DNA from 2 places in the Vibrio sp. ABH4_348 genome. Region 1 is predicted to be linked to the other one. Evidence: riboswitches for the same ligand, from Rfam matches in the RefSeq annotation. Region 1 holds a riboswitch; the other holds the start of a gene.
What was found. A riboswitch is a leader RNA that binds a small molecule or an ion and turns the genes downstream of it on or off. The one in region 1 is predicted to bind thiamine pyrophosphate.
Positions count from the first base shown of each region.

Region 2: another riboswitch for thiamine pyrophosphate. It lies ahead of thiD (bifunctional hydroxymethylpyrimidine kinase/phosphomethylpyrimidine kinase); the one in region 1 lies ahead of thiB (thiamine ABC transporter substrate binding subunit).

Region 1 covers NZ_JBSWVW010000001.1:127,758-138,763, forward strand. The annotation lists gene fbp (class 1 fructose-bisphosphatase) at 1-990, opposite strand, end outside; gene mpl (UDP-N-acetylmuramate:L-alanyl-gamma-D-glutamyl-meso-diaminopimelate ligase) at 1,279-2,655, shown strand; gene ACXAFJ_RS00650 (flavin prenyltransferase UbiX) at 2,652-3,278, shown strand; TPP riboswitch at 3,315-3,425, shown strand; gene thiB (thiamine ABC transporter substrate binding subunit) at 3,473-4,459, shown strand; gene thiP (thiamine/thiamine pyrophosphate ABC transporter permease) at 4,475-6,103, shown strand; gene thiQ (thiamine ABC transporter ATP-binding protein) at 6,108-6,836, shown strand; gene yjgA (ribosome biogenesis factor YjgA) at 6,840-7,361, opposite strand; gene pmbA (metalloprotease PmbA) at 7,478-8,821, shown strand; gene mgtE (magnesium transporter) at 8,925-10,280, opposite strand; gene ACXAFJ_RS00685 (HPr family phosphocarrier protein) at 10,485-10,763, opposite strand; gene rapZ (RNase adapter RapZ) at 10,792-11,006, opposite strand, start outside.
Region 2 covers NZ_JBSWVW010000002.1:518,485-529,490, reverse strand. The annotation lists gene ACXAFJ_RS16155 (2-oxoacid:acceptor oxidoreductase subunit alpha) at 1-855, opposite strand, end outside; gene ACXAFJ_RS16150 (LysR family transcriptional regulator) at 994-1,920, shown strand; gene ACXAFJ_RS16145 (NAD(P)/FAD-dependent oxidoreductase) at 2,070-3,260, shown strand; gene ACXAFJ_RS16140 (PhoX family protein) at 3,794-5,674, shown strand; gene ACXAFJ_RS16135 (HDOD domain-containing protein) at 5,756-6,586, opposite strand; gene tnpA (IS200/IS605 family transposase) at 6,911-7,357, shown strand; TPP riboswitch at 7,581-7,680, shown strand; gene thiD (bifunctional hydroxymethylpyrimidine kinase/phosphomethylpyrimidine kinase) at 7,766-8,599, shown strand; gene ACXAFJ_RS16120 (ABC transporter ATP-binding protein) at 8,592-9,356, shown strand; partial or broken gene ACXAFJ_RS16115 (ABC transporter permease) at 9,460-10,146, shown strand; gene ACXAFJ_RS16110 (ABC transporter substrate-binding protein) at 10,163-11,006, shown strand, end outside.

The sequences.
Region 1 (11,006 bases):
ATGCTCTTCTACCTTATTCACCATACTTTCGGAGCCAACAAAAAACGGTACTCGTTGATGAAGCTCGGTGGGTTTTAGATCCATGATTCGATTTACACCGTCTGATGCTAAGCCGCCAGCTTGTTCAATCAGAAATGCCATTGGATTGCATTCGTACAATAGGCGCAGCTTTCCTTGCGGGTGGCTTTGTGTACTCGGGTATAAGTAGATGCCACCTTTAAGCAAATTGCGGTGAAAGTCGGCTACTAGTGAACCAATATAACGCGAGGTATAGGGACGACCGTCTTCAGGAACGTTCTCTTGGCAGTATTTAATGTATTTCTTCACACCTTGAGGAAAACGAACGTAGTTGCCTTCGTTAATGGAGTAGATTTTTCCATTTTTAGGAATTGTCATATTTTCATGAGAGAGAATGAAGGTGCCGAGAGAAGGATCGTAAGTGAAGCCGTTGACGCCTTTGCCTGTGGTGTACACCAACATCGTTGACGAACCATAGATAACATAGCCTGCCGCGACTTGCTGATGACCAGGTTGCAGAAAATCTTCTTCGGTTGCCGGTGTGCCGATGGGAGAAACGCGGCGGTAGATGGAGAAAATAGTGCCGACCGAAACGTTAACATCAATATTGGAGGAACCATCAAGAGGATCCATTAAAACCACGTATTTGGCGTTTTTATTCAGTTCTTTATTGAAAGCGACCGCTTCGTCTTCTTCTTCACTGGCTACTCCACATACTTGATCTCGAGCTTCCAGTGCAGCCTTAAACTTGTCATTGGCATAAACGTCGAGCTTTTGTTGTTCTTCGCCTTGAACGTTTTCAGTACCGACTGCGCCAGTAATATCGGCTAGACCTGCTTTATTGATTTCTCGGTTTACAATTTTCGCGGCTAGCCGAATTGAAGAGAGTAATGACGATAAGTCGCCACTGGCATGAGGGAAATCGGTTTGTTTTTCTACAATGAATTCGCCTAATGTGCGCATTCCAGACATGTCGAGTATTTCCTATGGATTAATTGGCTTCAAATAGTAGTTGTAGTTTTGGAAGATTGGCTTTTACCAAGCTCTGTCAGAAGTTTAGGTGCAGAATCTTTTTAATGGTACTGAAGTAACTGTTTGGTATCGCATTTTTCACTTATGAATTACAGTGTATTGCATCATCGGGGAAATGGCGTTTTTGTTGTGAAAATGAGGTCTTGTGAGCAATGCATGAAGACAAGTCTCGCATTCATAACACTGGCGCGCATAATGAACGTCATGACATAAAAAATAGGTTGGAATATGCATATTCATATCTTGGGGATCTGCGGTACTTTTATGGGAGGCGCAGCCATTTTAGCAAGGCAACTCGGTCATAAAGTGACGGGTAGCGATAGCAATGTCTATCCACCGATGAGTACATTGTTGGAATCTCAAGATATTGAAATTATAGAAGGTTTTGATGTTTCGCAATTGAGCCCAGAACCCGATCTTGTGGTTGTTGGCAATGCGATGAGCCGCGGCAACCCTTGTGTGGAATACGTTCTTAATCACAACCTTAATTACACATCTGGGCCGCAATGGTTACACGATTTTCTACTAAAAGATCGCTGGGTGTTGGCGGTCTCAGGAACCCATGGCAAAACCACCACATCCAGTATGTTAGCGTGGATTTTACAAGACTGCGGTTACCAACCCGGGTTTTTAGTCGGCGGGGTTCTCGGTAACTTCGGCGTGTCTGCGCAATTGGGTGATGGTGTATTTTTTGTAGTCGAAGCGGACGAATATGACAGTGCTTTTTTCGACAAACGTTCTAAGTTTGTTCACTACCATCCCAAGACCTTAGTCATTAACAACTTAGAGTTCGATCATGCAGACATTTTCGATGATCTTGAAGCTATCAAGCGTCAGTTCCATCATTTGGTTCGCACGGTGCCTGGTATTGGCAAAGTGTTGATCCCGGCACAAGATTCCGCGGTTTTAGATGTAATTCAACGTGGTTGTTGGAGCGAAATAGAAACGGCAAGTAATGGGTTGGATGATTCCTCCAATTGGCGAACGGAAAAATTAGCAGCCGATGGTTCAAGTTTTTCAGTTTATTTACAGGGTAAGCATGTCGGGGATGTCACTTGGGATTTGATTGGTGATCACAATGTAAGCAATGCGCTTATGGCGATCGCGGCGGCACGCCATGTTGGAGTTGAGCCGAAATACGCCTGCCAATCCCTTCAGACATTTGTTAATACCAAGCGCAGGTTAGAGCTGAAAGGCAGAGTTTCTGGTGTCAGTATTTACGATGATTTTGCTCATCACCCCACAGCCATTGAACTGACCTTGTCAGGTTTGCGTAACAAGGTCGGTAAACAAAGAATAATTGCCGTGCTAGAACCTCGCAGTGCGACAATGAAGCGCGGTGTCCACAATGATAAGCTGGCAGCCAGTTTGTCGAAAGCTGATGTGGTATTCTTGTTTCAACCTGACAATATTGATTGGACCCTCGATCCTATTGCTAAGGCGTGTCGTCAAAAGGCGAGTGTTCACTCCACCACTCAAACCCTTCTCGATGCGCTGTTACATGAAATAGCAGCGGGTGATCACGTGGTAATCATGAGCAACGGCGGCTTTGGTGGAATACACAACAAACTGCTTGCCGCGTTGCAGCACTTAGAGCAAGTATGAGCACATATAACGAACCCATTACCTTAGCCTTCACCGGCGCGTCTGGTGCCCCTTATGGCCTTCGACTACTTGAGCAATTGTTGGCAGCCAATCATCAGGTCTATCTGCTGATTTCCTCCGCCGCCCGTGTCGTTATGGCGACAGAGCATGGTTTGAAACTGCCAAGTAGTCCTGAAAAAACGCAGCAAATACTGGCTGAGCGTTATCAAGCCCAACCCGGACAGCTGGTGGTAAGTGGTAAAGAAGATTGGTTCTCTCCCGTTGCATCTGGTTCGGCGGCACCGAGAAAAATGGTTGTATGCCCATGCTCAGCGGGAAGCCTAGCGGCGATTGCTAATGGCATGTCAGACAATCTTATTGAACGTGCAGCGGATGTGGTTTTAAAAGAACGTGGGCAACTGTTATTGGTCGTGCGAGAAACGCCATTTTCGACCCTTCACCTTGAGAATATGCACAAGCTCTCTCAGCTAGGGGTCACTATTATGCCTGCGGCACCGGGTTTTTATCACAATCCGAAGACCATTGATGATCTTGTTGACTTTATGGTGGCTAGAATTCTTGACCACTTGCGCGTTGAGCAACAACTGGTACCTCGCTGGGGGTATGACCAGCGCGCGCAGTAATACTACTCAAAATGACATTGGGCAGTTACAATTACTGCTAACTCAACGGGGAGCGATTTGCTGAGATTGGAATGGATGAAAAATCATTCCAGAACCCGCTGACCTGAACCAGATAATACTGGCGTAGGGATTGAGACTTTCGAAAATAGCGTTTTCAGCCTCACCTATGCCTCCAAATACTTGGAGTGATTCTTGTGAAATATTCTTTGTTAACCGCCGCCATGCTAATGAGTGGCTCAGTTTTTGCCGCTACCCCGAGTCTGAATGTATACACCTACAGCTCGTTCACGTCTGATTGGGGACCAGGTCCGGAAATTGAAAAGCGATTCGAAGCGCAGTGCGATTGTGATTTGAACTTTGTTGCGTTAGATGATGGCGTCTCTATCCTGAATCGCCTGAAGCTGGAAGGTAAATCGACCAAAGCAGACGTGGTTCTTGGACTTGATGACAACTTAATGGCCGAAGCGTTGGAAACAGGCTTACTTGCCAACCATCAAGTGGATACCAGCAAAGTGACTTTGCCGGGCGGCTGGAAGGATGAAGTGTTTGTACCGTTTGACTACGGCTATTTCGCCTTTGTCTACAACACCGAAACCGTCACCAACCCACCAAAGAGCTTGAAGGAGCTGGTAGAGCAGCGTGATGACCTTAAAGTTATCTACCAAGATCCTCGGACTTCCGTTCCGGGACAAGGGTTGATGTTGTGGATGAAGAGTGTTTATGGCGACAAGGCGGGTAAAGCTTGGCAGCAACTCGCCCAAAAGACAGTAACGGTGACCAAAGGTTGGTCAGAGGCGTATTCTCTGTTTTTGAAAGGCGAATCTGATCTGGTTCTGTCTTACACTACATCTCCTGCTTATCATCTCATTGCCGAGGAAGACTCAAGATATGCCAGCGCTGACTTTGCTGAAGGTCATTACACTCAAGTTGAAGTTGCGGCTAAGGTAGCAAGCTCCAATCAACAAACTTTGGCGGATGAGTTTTTGCAATTTGTCGTCAGCGACGATTTCCAATCGGTTATCCCAACAGGAAACTGGATGTATCCAGTCACGGGGATTGAATTACCTCAAGGCTTTGAAACTCTGAATGTACCAGAAAAAGCACTGCGTTTTACGCCGGAAGAAATTGCCGAAAATCGTCAAGCTTGGATTCGCGAGTGGCGCAGCGCAGCCGCGAAGTAATTGATTCGAGGATCAGTGGGTATTTTGCTACGCGGAACACCTAAAATTGGAATAGGGGTCGCGATGCTTATCGCGGCCTTTATTTTTGCCAGTCTATTCAGTCTGCTGAACTATGCAGACGTTTCTGGTATTCGACTACTTTGGCAAGATAGCTATTATCTGAGAATCACCGTATTCAGCTTAAACCAAGCGATTTTGTCGACGATCCTGAGTATAGGACTGGCGATTCCACTCGCCGGTGCTTTGGCTCGCCGTCAATTTTTGGGTAAAGCGTTACTACTCAAACTCTTTAGCATGACGTTAGTTATGCCCGTGTTGGTGGGTGTGTTTGGCCTGTTGGCTTTGTATGGTAACAACGGGATTGTGCTCAATTGGGTGAAGGCACTGTTTCCTGATGTGGAGTACTCAATTTATGGTCTAAATGGTATTTTGCTTGCCCATGTGTTTTTCAACCTGCCGTATGCCGCAAGCTTGTTAACCAAAACGCTAACTCATGTACCCACTGAACAAAACTTGCTTTCCGCACACTTGGGGTTTTCCCCGTGGTATAAATTCAAACTGGTAGATTGGCCGCGTATTCGACAATCGCTGCCTAACATCGCGGGTTTAGTCTTTATGCTGTGTTTCACCAGCTTCGCTGCCGTAATGGCTTTAGGCGGAGGCCCCGGCGCCACAACGATTGAATTAGCGGTATTTCAAGCCATTAAGTTTGATTTTGATCTGACGATGGGGGCGGTGTTAGCCATATGGCAGATGCTATTGTGCGTGGTTTTTATTCTCGCTATTCGTCTTTTCTCTAGTCAAAAACGTTTTACCTACAGCCAATCAGATCAACGGAACGGACCAGTACTTGGCGTCAAACCCTATGTCGATTCACGGAGCACTCGTTGTCTCGACACTGTCATTATTTTTTGTTCAGTGTTGTTTGTCGTACCGCCTTTAGTTTGGACCTTGAGTGAAGGCATCAATGATAAAACTCTACAGGTGTTGCTCGACCCGTTATTTATTCGTGCTTTAGTCACGTCATTGGGGATTGCGATCGGGGCTGCTTCATTGGCTTTGCTGATGTCATTCTCAATCCTGATGACCTCGAGACATTGGCGTTTTTATGCAAACAATAAAAAAGCAGATGGCATAGAGCTGATTGGTAGCATCATTTTGGTAACACCGGGTCTAGTGATTAGCACAGGTGCTTTTCTGGTGTTGCGAAATTTAGGCTTGGTTTTTGAATGGGCGTGGGGCATTGTTTTAGTCGTCAATGCTTTGATGGCTTTACCGTATGCCATAAAAACGCTTGGTCAGCCTATGTATCAAGTCGAGCAGCAATATCACCAACTGAGTAGAAGTCTAAATTTGAGGGGCTGGAATCGGATAATACTGGTCGATTGGCCTGTGTTAGCCAGTGCGATTACTCATACCGGTGCAATTTGCTTCATGATGGCTCTGGGAGATTTAAGCGCCATCGCGTTGTTCGGTAGCCAAGAACTGATGACATTGCCTTGGCTATTGTTTCAATGGATGGGAAGTTATCGAATGAATGAAGCGGCCGTGGTCGCCACCGTATTATTACTACTGAGCTTTCTGTGTTTTTCAGGTGCCAATGGCTTAAAACACACTCGTTCTGTGACTGGTCGCAAGGGATAAAGTATTGAATATCGAGCAGCTAACTTATCGCTATCAACAAGAAACCTTTTGTTTTGATACTCAAATCGAGCAGGGAAAGCTGGTCTCGATCTTGGGTAACAGCGGGGCAGGGAAGTCGACATTTTTTGCGTTACTAGGTGGCTTCTTGTCGCCAACTCATGGCGATTTTACGTTTGATGGCAAGTCATTGTTATCTCTACAACCTCATCAACGACCGTTTTCCATTTTGTTTCAAGAACACAATTTGTTTGATCACCTGACGGTCAAAGACAATGTTGGATTGGGTATAAGCCCTAAGTTGAAGCTGAGTTCCAGTGAATGGGCTGAAGTAGCACTTGCCGCGCAGCAGGTTGGCTTGGGGGATTTGATGGAGCGTTTGCCAACTGAACTATCCGGTGGTCAGAAGCAGCGAGCCGCGCTGGCGCGATGTTTAGTTCAAAGAAAACCAGTATGGCTGATGGACGAACCGTTTTCAGCTCTGGATCCTGTATTGAGAAATGAAATGCTAAGCCTAGTCGCTAAACTGGCAAAGGAACATGGTGTCACTGTATTGATGATTACTCATTTTGTCCAAGATGCACTAGCAATCACAGATGAATTCCGCTTCATTGAGCAGGGCAAAATACTCGCGTCAGGTGCGATTGAGTCACTTACAGAAGATCACAGTAATCCGACGGTGGCTCAATTTGTGAAAGCGGGCAACCGTCGAACTGTCGAACCATCGAACTGTTGAAAGCTAGGCTTCGCTGAGCTCTCTCAAATATTGAAAGATCTCGCGATAAGCTTTGGCTGGTTTGTTGGCTTTTTTCTCTTTGGCCGCTTGTCTAGCCAGTTGACGAAGACGCTGTCGGTCTGCCTCAGGGTATTCTTCAAGCACATCGTTAATTGCTGCATCACCTTGATCGACAATCTTGTCGCGCAACGCTTCTAACTTGTGAAGATGGGCCGTAGCCTGTGAGTGTTTGTTACGAATCTTGTCCAAAGCGGCTTGGATTGGTTCGTGGTCAACGCTACGCATTAATTTACCAATGTACTGAAGCTGGCGACGCTTTGCTTCATTTTTGAAACGCTGAGCGTCTTTGATTGCATCGTAAAGATCTTCATCAAGTGGAATCTTTTCCAACACACCTGGCTTAAGTGCCACTAACTCTTCACCGATTTTTTGCAACTCTTCCATGTCGCGTTTCATTTCGGTTTTACTGACCCAAATGATTTCTTCTTCAGGCTCCCAAGGAGCCTTTTGATTCTTACGAGCCATTTGTTTTAGCCTGATCACTGTGTTTCATTGAATTTTCCGCATTTTAACAAGAATCGTGGGGAGATGGCGAAAATCTTGTTATCCTAATTCTATACATTCTAGGTGATGAAATAGATATGGACGTAAAACAACAAGTCAAAGAGCAAACGGTGCAGCTTGAAAATGCCGTTGCCAAAGCGCTTGAGTTGGCAAATAGCAAATCGCAAGCCGCTGAAGTCGCGATTACTAAGTCTACTGGTTTGAGTGTATCAAGCCGCAACTGTGAAGTGGAAAACGTTGAGTTTAACAGCGACGGAGCACTCGGAATTACCGTTTACCGAAACGGTAAAAAAGGTAGCGCATCGACATCAGATTTAAGTGATTTGGCGATTCAGAAAACGGTTGAAGCCGCGTTAGACATTGCTAACTATACGTCCGAAGACCCTTATGCTGGCCCGGCTCCAAAAGAGCTGATGGTTCAGGACATTCCAGATCTCGACCTATTTCATCCCGATGTACCTGATCCAGACAAAGCGGCGCAATACGCCATTGAGGCTGAACAAACTGCATTGGCTTACAGTGATAAGATCAAACAAAGTGATGGCGCGAGCTATGACAGCCACTATGGTGTCAAAGTGTACGGAAACAGTCATGGCTTGTTAGCGAGTTATGCGTCAAGTCGACACAGCTTGAGCTGCAGTGTTATTGGCTTAGGTGAGAATGGCGAAATGGAGCGCGATTACAGCTACACCCTCGCTCGCCATAAAGACGCACTGTGGACACCGGCTTCTGTGGGCACTAAAGCGGCTGAAAAAGCGGTGAAGCGCTTAGATGCACGTAAAGTCAATACTGGCCAATACCCAGTGATGTTCCTTGCCGATGTGGCAACAGGTTTAGTGGGGCATCTCGTAATGGCGATTAGTGGCGGTAATCTGTACCGAAAGTCGACATTTTTGCTTGATCACCTAGGCAAACAAATTACCCCAGAATGGTTCAACATCAATGAAGATCCACATGTTAAACGCGGCTTGGCCTCTTCGCCATTCGACAGTGAAGGTGTGGCAACACAAGCTCGTCAGATTGTTGATGATGGGGTATTGGCGACCTATCTACTGACCAGCTATTCGGCGCGTAAATTGGATATGACACCAACGGGTCACGCTGGTGGCATTCACAATTGGTTTGTGCAATCGACAGGTGAAGATTTTGAACAGATGCTACAAAAGCTTGGTACTGGTGTACTTGTGACGGAGTTGATGGGGCAAGGGGTCAATATGGTCACTGGTGATTACTCACGCGGTGCGGCGGGCTTCTGGGTTGAGAATGGACAAATTCAGTACCCGATTTCTGAATTCACTATCGCAGGTAACTTGAAAGATATGTTCGCCAATATGGTTGCCGTTGGATCAGATGTTGAGCTGCGCTCGCAAATTCAGACTGGTTCTATTCTACTTGAGTCCATGAAAGTGGCCGGCGAATAACTTATTTGGCCATCACGAAAAAGATCTAAACAAAAAAATGCTTGGTTTTGACCAAGCATTTTTTATTGAAGTAGTTATTTCCACTATGCCCCAACTGATTTATCTAGATTAGCAGCGTAGCCAAGCCAAGAAAGACAAATAATCCCACCACGTCGGTAATCGTGGTTAGTGCCATACCCCCGGCTAATGCGGGGTCTATTTTCATTCTTTTCAACAGAATTGGAATACTTACACCAGCAATACCCGCAACAATAAGATTGGTTAGCATTGCGCCGGAAATGATCCCACCAAGTAACCAATTGTCCTTCCAAAGCACAACGATGCCACCAATGATCAAAGACCAAAGCAAGCCATTGAGTAAGCCGATGGCGGCTTCTTTTAGTAACAATTCCCTTTTGTTGGCGTCGCCGATATGACCGAGCGCTAAACCTCGAATCACCAGAGCGACGGTCTGGTTACCGGCAACTCCCCCCATAGAGGGGACTATGGTCATCAAAATCGCAATCGCCGCCATTTGCTCTAGAGTATCTTCAAACATGTTAGAAACGGAGGCTGCCGCTAAGGCGGCGAGAACATTTGCACCGAGCCAAACTGAGCGACGACGTGCAGATTTCACCACGGGTGCGAAGGTATCTTCTTCGTCATCTAGACCAGCCATACTCATCATGGAGTGTTCCGCGTCTTCGCGGATTACGTCGACCACATCATCGATAGTAATACGGCCGAGTAGAACTTGGTCTTCATCGATTACGGGGGCCGATACCCAGTTTCGGCGCTCAAACAGGCTAGCGACATCGGAAGCACTCATCAATACGTCGATCGCGTCGTCTGTGGCATCCATAATGTCGCTCACGGTCACATCAGGTTGTGTGGTAAGCAAAGTGGTAATAGGTAACTCGCCTATCAAGGTGCTATTTTGGTCGACCACATAAATGGCATCGGTGGCGTCGGGCAGTTCGCCCTTCATTCGCAGATAACGCAAGACCACATCAATATCGACATCACCACGTATCGTGATAACGTCAGTATTCATTAAGCTACCTGCAGTGTCCTCATCATAAGAGAGTGCACGTTCGACTCGTTGCCTATCTGCGACGTCCATTTGACCAAGGATTTCTTGCGAGACGTCATCGGGAAGGCTGCGCAGAACGTAGGCAACGTCATCGGTTTCCATCCCTTCGGTGGCCTCGGCCAGAACTTCGGTCGACATCTTAGAGACAAAATCATCTTTAATGTCTTCGCTCAATTCATCGAGGATTTCACCGTAATCACCGGGGTCGGTTAACTGCCATAGAACTTCACGACTTTTTCGTGGCGACGCTTCCAATAGCACCGCAATGTCCTCAGGTTCCATGTCTTGCAATTGACGACGAACGTGGACAAAGCGACCATTCTCTAACGCGGTTGAAACTTCCAGTAGGGCTTGGTGAGCCTGATCAAATTCAATTTGCTCTGCCACTGTTGTCTCCTATTGTCAGCGTGAAATGGGGATATTTGTTCGATGCTGTAATCTAATTTTACATTTTAAAAAATAGCTGGCTAGCCAGAGGAATTGGAAACGGGTGAGAAAACAGTAAAAAGTCGAAAAATCTAAAACAACCAGCGTTTTAAGCTGTTGGATAAAGGGGGTAAAAAGAAAGAGATTAATTTGATTTCGACAAAACTATTCATCTTCATCAAACTTGCCTTCTATTAACGCACAAACGGAGCTGAGTGCATCATCTGCTTGAGAGCCTTCAGCTAGAATAGTGACCTCTTCACCTTGTGCCGATTCCAGCATCAGCAACCCCATTACGCTGTCTGCCGTCGCTTGTTTACCTTCGGGGTTTTCTACCGTGAGTATTGCATCGTATGACTGTGCGAGTTCCACCAGTTTGACTGCGGCGCGCGCGTGCAAACCTAATCGATTTTGAATGAGAACAGTTCGTCTAATTGCGGCCATGACTTATCCTTGTCACTGAGGTTTGAGACTATTTATCTTGTTGAGCCAACGAAGAATGATTGATTTGAACATTCTTACCAAGTTGCTGGAAATATTCGCCAATTTGCTGAGCAATATAAACAGAACGGTGTTTACCACCGGTACAGCCGATGGCAATGTTTAGGTAGCTGCGGTTGTTTCGCTCAAGGTTTGGTAACCAACGTTCAATAAATGATTGGATATCGTTTTTGAGTTGAATGACTT
Region 2 (11,006 bases), on a different contig from region 1:
ATCTTCCATTTGCACTGTGCTAATGGGGAACCCTTTGGCATCAGAGAGCTCATGCAAAATGTCTGAAGCAGGGGTGATCGGGTAGGCGCCAAACACCGCTTCTTTTTGGTGTCGATACGTCGCGGCTTTTATCGCTAACGCCGTGGCTTGGTTGCCAGTAATGACTCTGAATAGCTGCGTATCTAACGGCTTATCATGATGTGAAATATCCGTTGGGGGATTGGAGGGCAGCTCTAACGTCTCAGCAAAAAAATACCCAGATTGTAGCGCTTGTAAGTTAGCATTGAGAACTGAGGTTTTGTTGGCAAACTGCTTCTCAAGCCATTGCCTTCCTGCATCCAAAGGTTGTGCGTACATCCAAAACAAGATGCCTAGAGTGAAGAAGTTTTTGCATCGAAGTTTGGACTTTTTGTCTAGGTCATGGTCTTGTAAAGCACGCAACGTGAGCATTGCGAAATTGTGCCGAACTAGTGTGAATTGCGATAGAGCGTTGTCGCTTATGGCGTTTGAATCTAAGCCGACTTTGCTTAACGATTTATCATCTAACCCTGATTCATCAAGGAGTAAGTAGCCACCAGCGGATAATTTTGGCAAATGGACTTTTAACGCTGCTGCATTAAAACAAATCAAAACATCGTAGTGAGCGCCAAGAACCACATTAGGTTGATTACAGAACGCAAGACGAAGCGAAGAAACGCCATCTACACTTCCTGCTGGCGCACGTATTTCTGCGGGGTAATCGGGTTGCAACACCAAAAAATAGTGATTTGCCAATGTATGAGCGACGGGTTTGGCGGTCAATTGGACACCATCTCCAGAATCACCAGCAATACAAATTGATGACCTTTGATTCACGTAACCTCTCCTAATCTGAGGTGAATTTGCGGCTTAGAGGTAATGTTAAATAGTTTAAAACTATGTAAAAATGGCTCGGCTTTCACTTGATTCGTGAACAAAGTTCATGAAGGTTCAACAGTCTTGGGTTGGAGTGGTATGGATAAACTCAATTTATTGCAATTGTTTAGTTTGGTAGCCAACAAAGGTAGCTTTGCCGCCGCGGCGAGTTTTCTCGGGCAGTCTCCCTCCACGGTGAGCAAGGCGGTCTCTCGTCTCGAAAAAGACGTTGGGGTGAGATTGTTTCACCGGACGACTCGGCAGTTGAACTTAACCGAAGCCGGCGAACAATACCTCTTAACAGTGCGACAAGTATTGGAGTCATTGGAACAAAGTGAGCACGCACTTACCCAGCACACAGGGTCGCCATCAGGGACACTGAAAATAGCCTTACCCGTTTCCTATGGCTTGCGTTATATCAGCCCCATGATTCCCGCCTTTCAGGAAAAGTACCCAGACATTATCGTCGACATGGTGTTAACCGATGAATACAGCGACATTGTAAAAATGGGTGCGGATGTTGCGATCCGTAGCGGCCGACTCGAAGACAGTCGGCTGATCGCTAAAAAACTATCACCGATTGATATGGCGATTTACGCCACCCCCGAAATTGCCGCGCAACTTCCAGAAAAGTTGGATAAGCGCGTGCTGGAATCCACGCCTTGGGTGCATTTTCGCTTTAAGCAATCGGGAAAATATCTACCAATTTTTTTCCGAGAACAGGGTGAAGACTGGCAAGAGCTATCACCTCCAATCACCTTAGTGACTGATAATGGTAGCTCGTTAACGTCGTTGGCTTGCAACGGTGGGGGACTGGTGTATCTACCTCACTTTTTAGCTAAGGAGCACGTTCGAGTTGGTCAGTTGGTTCAAGTGGGGGAAGCGCGACGTGACCCCAACATCGCTGTGTATTTGTATTACACCAGTCGCGAATTTATGCCGGTGAAAACGCGAGTGTTTATCGATCACTTGGTCACGGAATTACAAGCGATGGGAGAAAACAGCACTCAAACCTGGTTGTTGTAAATCTTTGGTGAACAATCACTTGCTTGTGTAACGTCAGTTTAACAATTCGTGACAATGATTCACGAAAGCCATTCTGCAGACAATCTGTTTCACCGATTTGTTTTTGAGTAGCCTGATTGGGCTCAACATAAAAACAAATAGGTGATTCAATGTCCAAACCCAATCTTGTTGTCCTTGGTGGCGGAGCCGGCGGTCTGTCACTGGTCACGCAAATCATCAACACCCAAAAAGGCTCTTCAAAGTTCAACCTGATTCTAATTGATAGAAACGATCACCACATTTGGAAACCTTGGCTACATAAATACGTTCGCGGCAAACTCAATCGTCCGAATGATCGCGTAGAATACCGTAGCCATGCAGCCAAGAAAGGCTACCAGTTTGTACAGGGAGACATAGTCAGTGTTGATCGGCTAGAACGGGTAATTTCACTGACAACACCGTTTGGCAACCAGTCAATTCGTTACGATAAACTGGTGGTTGCGGTAGGCAGCCACGCCAATGATTTTGGCACACCAGGGGTCTATCAATATTGCCAGTTTTTGGACAGTCTAGAGCAAGCCAACGCCTTAAAAACTCGGGTAAATCACCTTCTCAATCGACCTAATAGTGAAGAAATTCAAGTTAACATTGTTGGTGGTGGCGCCACTGGCGTTGAGTTATCTGCTGAGTTGATCAGTATGTCTCCGTCAAGAATCAAAGTGAGGTTGTTTGAGGGTTCTTCTCGCTTGCTACCTGTCTTACCAGAAAAAGTTTCCTTACAGGCAAAAGAAAAATTGGAGAAGCTGGGTTGTGAGGTGAACTTAAACAGTCGAATCACCAAAGTCAGTGAAGGCCATCTTGAAGACGTGGATGGTATTCATCACCACGCCGACCTGCATATTTGGAGTGCGGGCATTATTGGTCCTGAGTTACTGACCCGGTTTGATGGTTTGGAACTGACCAACAATCGCCGACTAAAAGTCACCCCCAATTTGCGAGCAGAAAACGACAGCAACGTGTACGCCATTGGTGATTGCTGTGCGTGTCCTCAACCAGAAGGTCATGAAGTACCAGCGAAGGCGCAAGCAGCACTGCAGATGGCTAAATATTTAGCGAAGCACCTAAACACTATTTTGGATGGTCAGTCTTTCGACGACTTTGTCTATGTCGATCAGGGCTCTATTGTGGCAGTGGAAAAAGAGGCGTTTGGTAAGTTGGCGCTCGGCCCGTTTTTGGCTGGTCGTCTCGGTTATCGAATTTACTCCGCTTTGTATCGCAAACATCAGCAGTTGGTGCTGGGGACAAAAACTATGAGCTTGTCTTTTTTAGCAGATTGGTTATATCGAATGTCCACAAAATAAAATGTCGACCAAGTAAAACAGCTAAAGATTTAAACTCCTGTCGTTCTCTTTTGGGCCTGTCCTTGGGCCCATTTTTTTGATCAAAAAAGCTGACCGTAGTCAGCTTTTTAACGGGTGGTAGCACCAGCTACCTATTACTTTATTCGCCTTAGTTCGGCTTCTTTTCTGCTTCTTTATTGCATTCTTTCCAATATTGAATGCGAACCCGATGCAGCTGGGCTTTTCGTGTTTTCTTCATAATGCAATCCCTCTTGTTATTGTTGATAGGATCTAAACAAACTGACTTCGACGTTTCTGTGTCAAAATTCTGTTGCGGACAACATCTATATCACGATGAACATCACTTTTGTATGACAATTTCATGGAAGATTAGTTTCATAGAGTGATTCTAATCGCAAATCCAGTGTTTGCCAGTTTTTGACCAAAAAATGTCATTTAACGCCAATATTTCAGCAACATAAAGTTAACCCTAATGTCACGTCAGCCGACTAATCTGAGCCCACAAATAACGATAATCCTATGTGGAGTTAATGATGAGCCAGCCTAACGACCAAGAGTCAAAATTTAGTCAGATGATCAACGCACAGCTATCACGACGTACCTTTCTATCTGGTACCGCCGTGGCAGGCGCTGGCGCGTTTCTCACCTTAAACCCGGTTGCCAAAGCCGTTGCCGCGATGAGTTCTTCATCTTTGCTCAACTTTGAGCCGGTACCAGCATCGACAAAAGATGCAGTAATTGTGCCTAAAGGTTACAAAGTCGACACCTTGATGGCATGGGGAGACCCTATCTTCGTCAACGCACCTGATTTTGACCAAAGCGGAACGCAGAATGCGGCTGCTCAAGGGCAGCAATTTGGTGACAATACCGACGGTATGAGTGTATTTCCGATTGGTAAAAATCGCGCAGTATTGGCGGTGAACAACGAATACACCAATTACGAATACCTATTTGACCACAAAGGTGAAAAGCTGACGGCGGATGATGTGCTAAAAGCACAAAACGCCCACGGTGTTACTGTGGTTGAATTGGTCAAAGATAGCAATGGTTGGAAGATTGACCGCTCGGGGGAAAGAAACCGCCGCATTACCGCTAATACTGAGATGATGTTGACGGGTCCGGCTGCTGGCCACGAGTTACTGAAAACCAAAATGGACCCAGAGGGCATGAAACCGCTAGGTACGTTTAACAACTGTGCCAACGGTGAAACGCCATGGGGAACTTATCTAACCTGTGAAGAAAATTTCCACGGCTATTTTGGTACCAGCCAAGACGTTGAGCTTAGTGATAATTACGCGCGTTATGGGGTAAAAGCCAAGCTAGAGGGGCGATACAACTGGCATAAGCACGATGAACGTTTTGATGTATCAAAACATCCTAATGAGCCCCATCGCTTTGGCTGGGTTGTTGAAATTGATCCAAATGACCCGACGTCCACCCCGCTTAAGCGCACGGCATTAGGTCGATTTAAGCACGAAAACGCAGCGCTTTTGATTAATGAAGATGGCCATGTGGTGGTGTACCTTGGCGATGACGAGCGCGGTGAACATCTCTACAAGTTCGTATCGAAGAACCGCTATCAGCCAGGCAATAATCAAGCAAATCGAGACTTGCTAGAAGAAGGCACCTTGTACGTAGCCAAATTCGAAATTGAAGATGGTGAGTTGAAAGGTAAAGGTGAATGGCTTGAGCTGACTTATGGCAAAAATGGCTTAACCAAAGAAAACGGTTTCAACGACCAAGCCGAAGTCATGATCTTTGCACGTAAAGCCGCTACTCAAGTCGGTGCTACGACCATGGATCGACCGGAATGGGTCGCAGTACACCCAGATAATCAGCATGTCTTCTGTACCCTGACCAACAACAAACACCGTGGCAAAAAAGACAATCAACCGGTTGGTGGGCCTAACCCGCGAGCCGAGAACCACTACGGACAGATCATTCGTTGGACTCCAGCACAGGGCGATCATACTAAATCAGATTTTGATTGGGATTTATATTTGATTGCAGGTAACCCAGAAGTTCATCAAGGAACCATGTACGCAGGTAGCACCAATATTAACAAAGACAATATGTTTAACAGTCCTGATGGCATTGGCTTTGATAAAGCTGGTCGTCTGTGGATTCAAACAGATGGCAACTATTCCAACGAGGGCAACTTCGCCGGTCAAGGCAATAATCAGATGCTGTGTGCCGATCCGATGAGCGGAGAAATACGACGCTTCATGACCGGTCCAATCGCTTGTGAAATTACAGGCCTTGCCTTTTCTGAAGATCAAAAAACCATGTTTGTTGGCATTCAGCACCCAGGTGAGCGCGGCGCTCCGTCTCATTTCCCTGATGGTGGTGATAGCAAACCTCGCTCTGCGATTGTCATGGTGACCAAAGACGATGGTGGCGTGATCGGGTCTTAATCATCATTGGTAGATACCAATTAAAAAGGCGCATAGTGCGCCTTTTTTTAGTTTGCTCTAATCCTGATTTTTGATTGCTGGTTAAGCCGCGCTCATTTGCGCCGCGAGCTCTCTGCCATTCCCTCTGAACTTGTCTATCGTCCCTGCAAACAACGATGAAATATGGAGCAGTCGAGAATCAGGATGATCAGCAAGATAGGTAGCTTTGGCCTGATCAGAATCTAACGTATCCCAATCGCTGTGAATTTCTCTCGCAAAATGTATGGTAGCCGCGAGTTTAGGTGATACATCGGCTTCACGTGGATCGTGATAGTGCTCAATGGCATCCACCATATCATCAGGGAACTTCCACGATTTGGCGAGTTTGGCACCTAAAGTGGGGCCAGATACATCCAGCATCTCTTCTTGAACGGCAATCGGATCTTCACCGTTCTTAACACGCTCCATAATCTTAACTGCATCTTCTGGAACTAAGGTGTGAATCATCAGGTCACCTATGTTATGCAGCACGCCGGCGGTAAAGACTTCATTGGGATCAAGCCCTGATTCAGCACCTAACTTGCTGGATATCACTGCGACCTCAAACGTGTCTTCCCAATATTGGTCCATGTCCAAGGTTTTAATCTTTGGAAACGCACTTGAAAGGACGGAAGCGACAACCAAGGTTCTTACTGGACCTGTGCCTACTCGGACTAAGGCATCATTCACCGATGATGTGGTTTTGTTACCGCCGAAGTGGGCAGAATTAGCCATGCGTAGCAAGCGAGCACTTAGGATTTGATCCATGGCGATTTTGTCCGCGAGTTCGCCAAAATCGACTTCATCTTGGTTCACCATTTCTAACAGTTCTTGTAGCACTTTTTGGATTCGAGGTAATTCATTGAGGCGAGAAATCAACGCAGATTGACCCATATGGAGTCTCCTTTCCTAAGTTAAGCCAGTGGAGTCATCTCTAGATTTGGCTTTTGTTACCAGTCACATACTGTCAATGGGCTCATTTGATGTGAGCAATTTTTTTGCAAGAGATGTCACCTCACTAACTATAGGTCAGGAATTTCATTTGATACAAAGCGCGATGCAAATCTTTGATTGAAATGCAATTGATTGCATTATTTGTTTTCTAATCTTAAACCACCTTCTTTAGAAGGTGGTGATCGTTCCTTTGGGCTATGCCCGAAGAACGCTCATGTTCAAGATGTCCTCGTTTGTAACCAGCAAATTAAGGAAATAAAGAACATGAGCAGATATGAATCCGCTTCACACGTTTATTACAGGTGCCAGTACCACATAGTCTGGACACCCAAATACCGCCTGAAAATCTTGAAAGGAAATTTAGGTAAAGAGCTTTACCGCAGTATCTACATCTACAGCAACATGAAGAACTGTAAGGTTGTAGAGTTGAATGTTCAAGTAGACCATGTACACCTTGTCGTGAGATTGCCACCTAGTTTAAGTGTTTCGACATATATGGGCTTTGTAAAAGGACGAACCGCGATTCGCATGTTTAACAAATTTCCGTATTTAAGAAAGAAGAAATTATGGGGTAACAAATTCTGGCAAAGAGGCTACTTCGTTGATTCGGTAGGGATGAACGAGGAAATTATACGCAGGTATGTCCGGCACCAAGATCGTGTTGGAAAGGAAGAAGAAGAGCGTCAAATGCGTTTAGGGTTAGAAAACTAACAGTGAGCCCCCTTTTAGGGGGCCTTTCAAAGCCACCTGCTATGCAGGTGGATTTTTACAGGTTGAGATTAGATTGGTTGCTTGCAAACACTGACCGTTCAAAAGTGGGATGAGCTTAAGTTCGATACCGATTTTTGTGTCAGTGATAGCCTCGCTAACCAATTTACACCGTCAATGAGTCAAAATAACGCTGACATCCAATCCCAATAACTGGTATGATTTTTGTCAATAGTCGGGGTGCTCGTTAAGAGCTGAGATCGTTATTGAGACCCGTTGAACCTGATTCAGTTAAAACTGACGTAGGGAACTATGAACCGTTCACCATTAAGTGTGCTCAGATATCTTTGCAGTATCTCAGTGTGCTTCACGTTGTAATGGCTCTCCTACGTAGTACCACTAGGAGATGTTATGACCAATGCTAACTCTGTCGTTGATACACCCATTGCCCTAACCATTGCTGGTTCAGATAGTGGTGGTGGTGCTGGAATTCAAGCTGATATCAAAGCAATGTCGGCCACTGGTAGTTACGCAGCTTCCGCCATTACTGCCATCACGTCTCAAAATACGCAAGGTGTGTCTGCAATTCACGCCATTCCCATAGAGCACGTAGAAAGCCAGCTTGACGCCGTTTTTTCCGATCTAAAAATTAAAGCCGTTAAGGTTGGAATGCTGGCTGATTCGAACATCATTCGTGCGGTGGCAAAAAAGATTCGTCAGTACCAGCCTCAGTTTTTGGTTGTTGACCCCGTGATGGTAGCAACCAGCGGCGATTTACTGTTGGAGCAATCAGCGATTGAAACCCTTAAGTCTGAGCTTTTGCCTCTGGCGACCATAATTACCCCTAACTTACCTGAAGGTGCCGCGTTGATAGGCCGTCCTGTTCCCAAAACACAAGAAGATATGGACGCCATGATTGCCGATCTACGAGCATTAGATGTAGATACCATTTTGTTGAAAGGTGGTCACCTAACTGATGACGAGAACAGTAATGATTTACTGATTTTCCCAACCCATGTTGAGTGTCTATCCGCCAAACGTATCGAGACAAATAATACTCATGGCACAGGTTGTACTTTGTCATCGGCTATCGCTTCTTATCTCGCTCAAGGCCATTCGCTAGAAAAATCTGTGCAACTAGGTAAAACCTATATTTCGCAGGCTATTGCTCATGCCGATGAGCTAAAAGTGGGCAATGGGCACGGTCCAGTAAACCACTTTTTTCTAGGCCACACTTATGTCTAACGCTGATCTAGCACTGAGCTTTCGCGGTGCTAATCTAGGTTATAAAGACTCAGATTCTCTTGTTCTGTCTGGGCTCGATTTGTCGGTTTCTCGCGGCAATTGGACTTGTATCCTCGGGCGCAGCGGAGGCGGCAAAACCACACTTTTGCGCTATTTGGCTGGTTTGCTGGATAACAAAGTGACATTTTCCGGTGAACTGCACTTAGATAATGAGCTTAGCTCCGGCCGATTATCGGACTCGATTGCTTACATGGCTCAGCAAGATTTGTTGTATCCGTGGTTAAGTGTGCTCGACAATGTATGCTTGGCCGCTAGGTTTGAATCCAAAATTGATCACCAAGCGTATCGAGCGCGGGCAAACGAGTTGTTGCAACAAGTTGGATTGGAACAAGTTAAAGACTCTCTACCACAAACCCTCTCTGGTGGTATGCGTCAACGAGTGGCTCTGGCTAGAACTTTAATTCAAGATAAGCCCTTGGTTCTAATGGACGAACCATTTTCCGCGTTGGATGCGGTTAATCGTCATAAACTGCAAACGCTCGCCTGTCAGTTGCTGGTGGACAAAACCGTCGTGCTAATCACTCATGATCCACAAGAAGCCGTGCGATTGGCTTCTTCGTTATACGTCTTACAAGGACATCCTGCACAGGCAAGAAAGTTAACGGTCCCTGTTACCGCTGTGCCAAGGGATTTGGATGCAGAGTGTGCCACTCTCCAGCAAAGCATTATCGAGGAGTTGGAGGCGGACCATGTCTGAGCTGACTCAAATTCAAAACCGAACCTTAAACTTGAAAACCAAAGAGAGTGGCTCAGGCTCTGTTTTTCGTTTTTTGGTGACTGTGCTCATCCTAATTTCTATCTGGCAAGGTGTGGTGTGGGTGTTTGAACTCCCTCGGTATATCTTGCCAAGCCCATTTGAGGTTTTTGACAGGCTGGTTGCACGATTTGATGTGTTAATGCGCCATGCGTGGGTGACCGCGCAAGAGGTGCTGCTTGGGCTCGCACTCGGCCTTAGCGTCGGCTTATTTTTTGCGCTGCAAATGCTGTTGTTTAAACCAGTAAAACGCTGGCTATTGCCCCTATTGATCGCAAGCCAAGCGATTCCCGTTTTTGCCATCGCACCACTTTTGATGTTGTGGCTAGGCTACGGCGTTGCTTCGAAAGTAGTGATGGCAGCGATCATCATTTTCTTCCCGGTAACCACCTGTTGTTACGACGGCCTAAGAAATACTCCCAAAGGCTTCTTAGATTTGGCGCAAACCATGGGTGCAAGCAAGTGGCAAATGTTGCGCCATGTTCAGCTACCGGCGGCTATGCCGTCATTGGCCTCAGGGCTTAGAGTTGCGGTTGTGGTCGCCCCAATAGGTGCAGTCGTCGGTGAGTGGGTCGGATCCAGTGAAGGTCTGGGCTATTTGATGCTGCAAGCCAATGCTCGGATGATTATCGACGAGATGTTTGCCGCGCTTTTTATTCTCTCTTTAATGGCGGTTGCACTGTATTTTGCGACTGACTATTTACTAAAAAAACTTATCCCTTGGGAACAGTAAATCAAAAGGAAAAACTGTGAAAACTAAAAAAATATTTGGTGCCGTTGCACTTTTAGCCTCATTTTTTGCATCGTCAGTGCAAGCAGAAAAACAAGAACTTGACCTGATGTTGGACTGGTTTGTTAACCCTAACCACGGTCCTATCGTAATTGCTAAACAACGTGGCTACTTTGAAGCGCAGGGGCTTGAGGTAAACATTCAAGAACCTGCTGACCCAAGCACACCACCAAAGCTAGTAGCGGCAGGCAAAGTAGACTTAGCGATTACTTACCAACCAAACCTAACTATTGATGTGTCAGCGGGCCTTCCATTGATTCGTTCGGCAACGCTAATTGCAACACCACTGAATACATTGATGTCACTAAAAGACGGCAAAGTACAAAATATTGCTGACCTAAAGGGCAAAAAAGTGGGTATCGCTATCGCGGGTAACGAAGAAGCAAACGTCGGTACCATGCTAGAAACTCACGGCTTGAAGTTTAGCGATGTTGAAATCATCAATGTAGGTTGGGCACTGTCTTCTTCTTTGGCGTCTGGCAAAGTTGACGCGATTTGGGGCGGCTACCGTAACTTTGAAGTTAACCAGCTAAACATTGAAGGCCACGAAGCCAATGTTTTCTTCCCAGAAGAAAATGGCGTACCGGCATTTGATGAGCTAGTGTTTGTTGCTCACGCAGAAAACCACAACAAAGAAGCACTGGCTTCTTTCAACAAAGCACTTGAGCTTGCAACGACTTACATCGTCAACAACCCTAACTTAGCTTGGGAGCAGTTTATGGCGTACTCACCAGACACGTTGGACAACGAGCTAAACCGTCGTGCATGGCGTGACACGCTAACTCGCTTCGCACTGCGTCCAT